Regions from separate parts of the Streptomyces sp. AM 2-1-1 genome, predicted to be linked through region 1. Evidence: riboswitches for the same ligand, from Rfam matches in the RefSeq annotation. Region 1 holds a riboswitch; each other region holds the start of a gene.
What was found. Region 1 has a riboswitch for thiamine pyrophosphate ahead of thiO (glycine oxidase ThiO). Riboswitches for the same ligand answer to the same signal wherever they lie in the genome.

Region 1 (2,196 bases):
AGTTCGTACACCCCGCCCGCCGTGACGGTGGTGTCCCAGCCCATCTCCTCGCTGGTCGCGCCGACGACCAGCTCACCGTTCTCGCGCGGTACGAGGTAGAGGTCCTGGCCGCGCACCACGGCGCGCACGGTCCGGCTGAGGAAAGGGGCGAACGCCCGCGGCACGGTCAGTCGCACCACCTGGCCCTTCACCGGGCGCACCGGCGGGGCGACCCCCTCCGGCACCCCCGCGAGCTTGCCGCTGAGGCTTCCGGCGGCCAGCACGACCTGTCCGGCGGAGACCGCCGTACCGTCCGCGAGCAGCGCCCCGGACGCCCGGCCGCGCGCGACCTCCAACCGCTCGCAGGGAGTGCGGTGGAAGACCACCCCGGCCCGTTCGCAGGCCGTCAGCAGCGCGGTCGCCAGCCGCCGCGGGTCGACCTGGTGGTCGCCGTCGACCCGCAGCCCGCCCCGTACGCCCGGTGCCAGCATCGGTTCCAGCCGCCGGCACTCGCGCCCCGACAGCCACTGGGACGCGAGACCGGAACGCTCCTGGAGAGCGTGGAGTTCGCGCAGGTGCGCCCGGTCGTCGGAGTCCAGCGCCACCGCGAGCGTGCCGCAGGCGCGGAAGCCGATGTCCCGGCCGCTCGCCGCCTCCAGCTCGGCGGTGAACTCCGGGTAGCGGGCGGCGGAGGCGAGGTTGAGGCCGAGCAGCATCTGCTCGCCGTAGTGGAGTTCGGTGACGGCGGCGAGCATCCCGGCCGCCACCCGGGCGGCGCCGCCCCCGGGCCCGGGATCGGCGACGGCCGTCCGCAGCCCCGCCAGCGCCGCCCGCCAGGCGGTCACCAGGCCGATGATCCCGCCCCCGACGACGAGCACGTCGTACGAGGGCCCCCGGCGGTCCGCCGCAGCCGTGTTCCCGGCCTCCGTGTTCCCGCCCGCCGTGTTCCCGGCCTCCGTGGCGGACGGGTCTCCTGAAGCACGCATGGGTGTCCAGCCCCTCCCTTCGCCGGCATGACCCGGATCAGGTTCGTACGGTCGGAGGCCGCCGGCCTCCCTCTCAGCCCGGCGCGCCCGGGCTCCCGCGAGTGTCTTTGCGCAGCCACCCTAAACCCCCACAGTCCGCCGGGTACGAGGGAGCCGCCGGGGACCGCCGGCACACCCCGCGAACTGACGGAGCGTCAGGTGCTTAGGGTGGGTACGTGAGCGAAGAGAACGAGCAGCGGACCCCGGCGCACGGCGTCGTCATCGTCGGAGCGGGCATGGCGGGCGTGCGGACCGCGGTGGCGCTGCGGGACGAGGCGTACACCGGTCCCCTCACCCTGATCGGCGCGGAGCCGCACCAGCCCTACGACCGGCCGCCGCTCTCCAAGGCCGTCCTGCTCGGCACCGCCGAACACTCCGCCTTCGGCATCGACTTCGAGGCGCTCGACGTGACGCTGCGCCTCGGACTCCCCGTCACCGGTCTGCGCCCCGCCGACCGGGAGGTGGACACCGGGGCCGGCCCGGTGCCCTACGACGTCCTGGTCGTCGCCACCGGCGCCGAACCCCTCACCCTCCCCGGCTCCCGGGGCGTCCCCGGCGTCCACCTGCTGCGCACCCTGGACGACGCCGCACGGCTGCGGCCCGTCCTCGCTCGGCAGCACGACGTCGTCGTGGTCGGCGCGGGGTGGATCGGCGCCGAGTTCGCGACCGCCGCCCGCGCCGCCGGCTGCGCGGTCACCGTCGTGGAGGCGGCCGACCGCCCGCTCGCCGGGGCGCTGCCCGCCGAGGTGACCGCCCCGATGGCCCGCTGGTACGCGGGCAGTGGCGCCACCCTTCTCACCGGCGCCCGGGTCGCCCGCGTCGAACCCGGCACCGTGGTCCTCACCGACGGCCGCCGTCTCCCGGCCGGCGCGGTGGTCGTCGGGATCGGAGCCCGCCCCGCCACCGGCTGGCTGGACGGCTCAGGCATCGCGCTGGGCCCGGACGGGTCGGTCACCGCCGACGCCAGGCTGCGCACCTCGGCGCCCGGGGTGTACGCGGTCGGGGACTGCGCCTCCTACCCCTCCGCGCGCTACGGCGCCCGCCTCCTGGTCCACCACTGGGACAACGCCCTCCAGGGCCCGCGCACGGTCGCGGCGGACATCACCGCGGCCGGCGGGACCGGCGCCGCGGAGCCGTACGACCCGGTGCCGTACTTCTGGTCCGAGCAGTTCGGGCGCTTCGTCCAGTACGC
Region 2 (2,196 bases), 1.8 Mb from region 1:
CACCGAGGTGCGCGCGGTGATTCCGTGGCAGGTGTACAGCGCGATGAGCATGATCGCGCTCGCTCCCACCACCGCCACGAGCAGCGGGTTCGACCCCTGCAGGATCGCCGGGAGGATGAAGAGCGTCAGCACGGCGAAGGAGACCGCGAGCGCCACCAGCGCCATCAACCCGCGCAGGCGGCCCACGACGATGACGGCCACGGCGAAGATTCCGGCCAGCAGCGCCATCGGAAGCTTCCGGTCCACGTCGGTGACCGAGTACTGCAGGTCGTGCGGCGCGTCCGGCGCGTATGCCAGGACCACCCCCTGACCCTCGCTCAACTGCCGTGACGCGTCGGGCTGGATGATCTCCGCGAAGGTGCGGCCCTTGTCGTCACCGCTGGTCACCTCGATGGTCGCCTTCTTGCAGTCGCCGGTGTCGCCGGCCGCCGCACCGGGCCCGGAGCCCGTGGAGGTACCCCCCGTGGCGGGTACCTGGGCGGCATTGACGTCCGCACAGTTCACCCGGTCGACCTTCACCACCTGCCCCTGCTCGGTCTGCCGGTCGAAGCCCACACCGGTGTGCTCGTGTGCGGGGGTGCCGCCGGGCCAGAGCACCGCGAGGCCGACGACCACCGCCGCGGCGAAGGGGATCAGCACGCACGCGATGACCTTGCGCAGGTGGGTCGAGACGGGCGCCGCGGGGCCATGACCGTGCGTGTGGGCGTGTGAGTGGTCCGGGGGCTCGGGACGGTCCTGGGAGGTAGTCACGGAGCGATCATCGCAACATCGGGGGAGGCCCCCTGGTCAGCACGGCCGGGCGGGCGCTAGCGTGGTGGCACCTTTGCACACGCGGGAGCTCGGAGCACCGGGCTGAGAGGGCGCTGACCTCGTGATTCCCACGGGACACGCTGCGCCGACCGCCGAACCTGTTACCGGGTAATGCCGGCGTAGGGAGTAGGTCTCATGACCACATCGGACACACGCACGCCTGCCTCCACGACGAACGAGAGCGTCGGGGCGGGTCGGTCCATCGGCTGGCACAAGGGGTACGTCGAGGGCACGCGCCCCGGCCTCCGGGTGCCGGTCCGTCAAGTGCACCTGACCAACGGCAAGGACGTGACGCTCTACGACACGTCCGGTCCGTACACCGATCCCACCGTCACGACCGACGTCCGCCGGGGCCTCGCCCCGGTGCGGGGCGGCTGGATCGAGGACCGGGGCGACACCGAGGAGTACGAGGGACGGCCGGTGCGGCCCGAGGACGACGGCCGCTCCGCCGCCTCGCGCGACGGACTGCGCAACCTCGACGCGGTCTTCCCCGGCGGCGCGCGCCGGCCCCGGCGCAGCCGCGACGGACGGCCCGTCACCCAACTCGCGTACGCCCGGCGGGGGGAGATCACCCCGGAGATGGAGTACGTCGCGATCCGGGAGAACGTCGGCCCCGAGGTCGTGCGGGAGGAGATCGCGGCCGGGCGGGCGGTGCTGCCGGCCAACGTGAACCACCCGGAGATCGAGCCGATGATCATCGGCAAGAGGTTCCTGGTGAAGGTGAACGCCAACATCGGCAACTCGGCCGTGACCTCCTCGATCGAGGAGGAGGTGGACAAGATGACCTGGGCGACGCGATGGGGCGCCGACACGGTCATGGACCTGTCCACCGGCCGCAACATCCACACCACCCGTGAGTGGGTCCTGCGGAACTCCCCCGTGCCCATCGGCACCGTCCCGCTCTACCAGGCCCTCGAGAAGGTCGACGGCCGGGCGGAGGAGCTGACCTGGGAGATCTACAAGGACACCGTGATCGAGCAGGCCGAGCAGGGCGTGGACTACATGACGGTGCACGCCGGCGTGCGCCTGCCGTACGTCCCGCTCACCGCGCGCCGCAAGACCGGCATCGTCTCGCGCGGCGGCTCGATCATGGCGGCCTGGTGCCTGGCGCACCACAAGGAGTCGTTCCTCTACGAGCACTTCGAGGAGCTCTGCGAACTCCTCGCGACGTACGACGTGACGTACTCGCTCGGCGACGGGCTGCGGCCCGGGTCCATCGCGGACGCCAATGACGAGGCCCAGTTCGCCGAACTGCGCACGCTCGGCGAGCTCAACACGATCGCCAAACGGTACGGCGTGCAGACGATGATCGAGGGCCCGGGGCACGTCCCGATGCACAAGATCAAGGAGAACATCGACCTTCAGCAGGAGATCTGCGAGGAGGCG
Region 3 (2,196 bases), 3.6 Mb from region 1:
TCAGCCCCCGGCCGACGATGGCCGCCACCGGGTAGGCGAAGAAGAGCGCGAAGAACGCGACGGGCACGGCCATCAGGCCGAGCCGCGTCGCGATGGAGCGGGCCCCGCCGCGGGTGGTGCGGCGGAGCACGGCGGGGCGGGCGCTCTTGGTCACTTGCCGGTCACTCCAGGATCACTTCACGACGAGCGAGGACCACGTCTGGACCCACTGCTCACGGTTGGCGGCGATCTTCGCCGGGTCCACGGTGAACGGCTTCTCCACGGTGGAGCCGAACTTCGTGTAGAGCTCCGGCAGCTTCGCGTCGTCGACGACCGGGTCGACGAACATCTGGAGCGGCATGTCCTCCTGGAAGGTCTTGCTGATGAGGAAGTCCAGCAGCGCCTTGCCGCCCGCCTCGTTCTTCGCCCCGTCGAGCAGGCCCGCGAACTCGATCTGGCGGAAGCAGGTCGCGGTCGCGACGCCGGTGGGCGCCTCGGCCGGCTGCGGGTCGGCGTAATACACCTCGACCGGCGGGCTGGAGGCGTAGGAGACGACGAGCGGGCGGTCGGCGTTCGCCTTCTTGCCGCCCGCCGAACCCGAGAACTCCTCGTTGTAGGCCTGCTCCCAGCCGTCGACGACCTTCACGCCGTTGGCCTTCAGTTTCTTCCAGTACTCCTGGTAGCCGTCCTCACCGGAGTCGGCGATCGTGCCGAGCAGGAAGCCGAGGCCCGGCGAGGACGTCGCGGCGTTCTCGGTGACCAGCAGGTTCTTGTACGCCGGCTTCAGCAGGTCGGCGAAGGAGTGCGGCGGGTCCAGCTTCTTGTCGGCGAAGTACTTCTTGTCGTAGTTGACACAGATGTCGCCGGTGTCGACCGGGGTGACCCGGTGCTTGTCGTCGAGCCGGGTGGCGGCCGCCACCCGGCCCAGCCCCTTCGCCTCGTACGGAGTGAAGAGATCCTGGTCGAGGGCGCGGGAGAGCAGGGTGTTGTCGACACCGAAGAAGACGTCACCGCGCGGGGATCCCTTGGTGAGGATCTCCTGGTTGAGCGCCGCCCCGGCGTCCCCGCTCTTGAGGACCTTGACCGTGTAGCCGGTCTCCTTCGTGAACGCCTTCAGCACGTCGTCCGAGGCGGCGAAGGAGTCGTGGCTGACCAGGGTGACGGTCTTGGAGCCCTTGGCTGCGTCCGAGCCCGACGGTTCGTCGTCGGAGCCTCCGCAGCCGGCGAGGGCGGTGACGCCGAGTGCGGCGGCGAGCGCGGTCGCCGCGTACTTCGTCGTGGTGTGCATGTGATTCCTCCTGGAAGTGACCAGGAAGAGACGCGGCCCCGCCCGCACCGGCGGTGGCCGGACGCGGGCAGGGCGCAACAGCTTGAGTAAGGTCCGAACTTCCTACCCGGAATGACCCGGGCGAGGTTCAGAGGGTCTGCGGCCATCCGTTTCACCGGTGCCGCACTCTCAGCGCTGTGGCGCTCCCCTGTCGGAATATGAAGTTGACGAATGCGGGGCCAGGTTACACGGGCCCCGTCCGGGGGTTTTCCCCGGTCAGGCCGTGAGCCGCGGCCCGGCCGGGGAAACCCCGATGACGTGGGGTCAGCGCTCGGAAGCGGCGAGCTGTCCGCAGGCGCCGTCGATCTCCTGGCCCCGGGTGTCGCGCACCGTGACCGGCACGCCGTGGGCCGCGATGGCCTCCACGAACGCCTTCTCGTCCTCGGGACGGGATGCCGTCCACTGGGAACCGGGCGTCGGGTTGAGCGGGATCAGGTTGACGTGCACCCGCTTGCCCTTGAGGAGCCGGCCGAGCCGGTCGCCCCGCCACGCCTGGTCGTTGATGTCTCGGATCAGGGCGTACTCGATGGAGATGCGGCGGCCGGACTTCTCGGCGTACTCCCATGCGGCGTCGAGCACCTCGCGGACGTTCCAGCGGGTGTTCACCGGGACGAGGGTGTCGCGGAGCTCGTCGTCCGGGGCGTGCAGTGAGACGGCGAGACGGCACTTGAAGCCCTCGTCCGCGAAGCGCAGCATCGCGGGCACCAGACCCACGGTGGAGACGGTGATGCCCCGCTGCGAGAGCCCGAGGCCGTCGGGCTCCGGGTCGGTCAGCCGGCGGATGGCGCCGACGACACGGTTGTAGTTGGCCAGCGGCTCCCCCATCCCCATGAAGACGATGTTGGAGAGGCGCGCGGGCCCGCCCGGCACCTCGCCGTCCCGCAGCGCCC

Region 2: linked by a shared signal. The riboswitch ahead of thiC (phosphomethylpyrimidine synthase ThiC) and the one ahead of thiO (glycine oxidase ThiO) in region 1 are both predicted to bind thiamine pyrophosphate.
Region 3: linked by a shared signal. The riboswitch ahead of PZB77_RS07725 (thiamine ABC transporter substrate-binding protein) and the one ahead of thiO (glycine oxidase ThiO) in region 1 are both predicted to bind thiamine pyrophosphate.

The regions. Positions count from the first base shown of each region.
Region 1 covers NZ_CP119147.1:5,423,811-5,426,006, forward strand. Annotated here, with positions in the region: gene thiO (glycine oxidase ThiO) at 1-965, opposite strand, end outside; TPP riboswitch at 963-1,074, opposite strand; gene PZB77_RS23700 (FAD-dependent oxidoreductase) at 1,241-2,196, shown strand, end outside.
Region 2 covers NZ_CP119147.1:3,656,750-3,658,945, forward strand. Annotated here, with positions in the region: gene PZB77_RS15900 (YibE/F family protein) at 1-750, opposite strand, end outside; TPP riboswitch at 822-953, shown strand; gene thiC (phosphomethylpyrimidine synthase ThiC) at 946-2,196, shown strand, end outside.
Region 3 covers NZ_CP119147.1:1,856,283-1,858,478, forward strand. Annotated here, with positions in the region: gene PZB77_RS07720 (iron ABC transporter permease) at 1-73, opposite strand, end outside; gene PZB77_RS07725 (thiamine ABC transporter substrate-binding protein) at 173-1,267, opposite strand; TPP riboswitch at 1,349-1,466, opposite strand; gene rlmN (23S rRNA (adenine(2503)-C(2))-methyltransferase RlmN) at 1,571-2,196, opposite strand, start outside.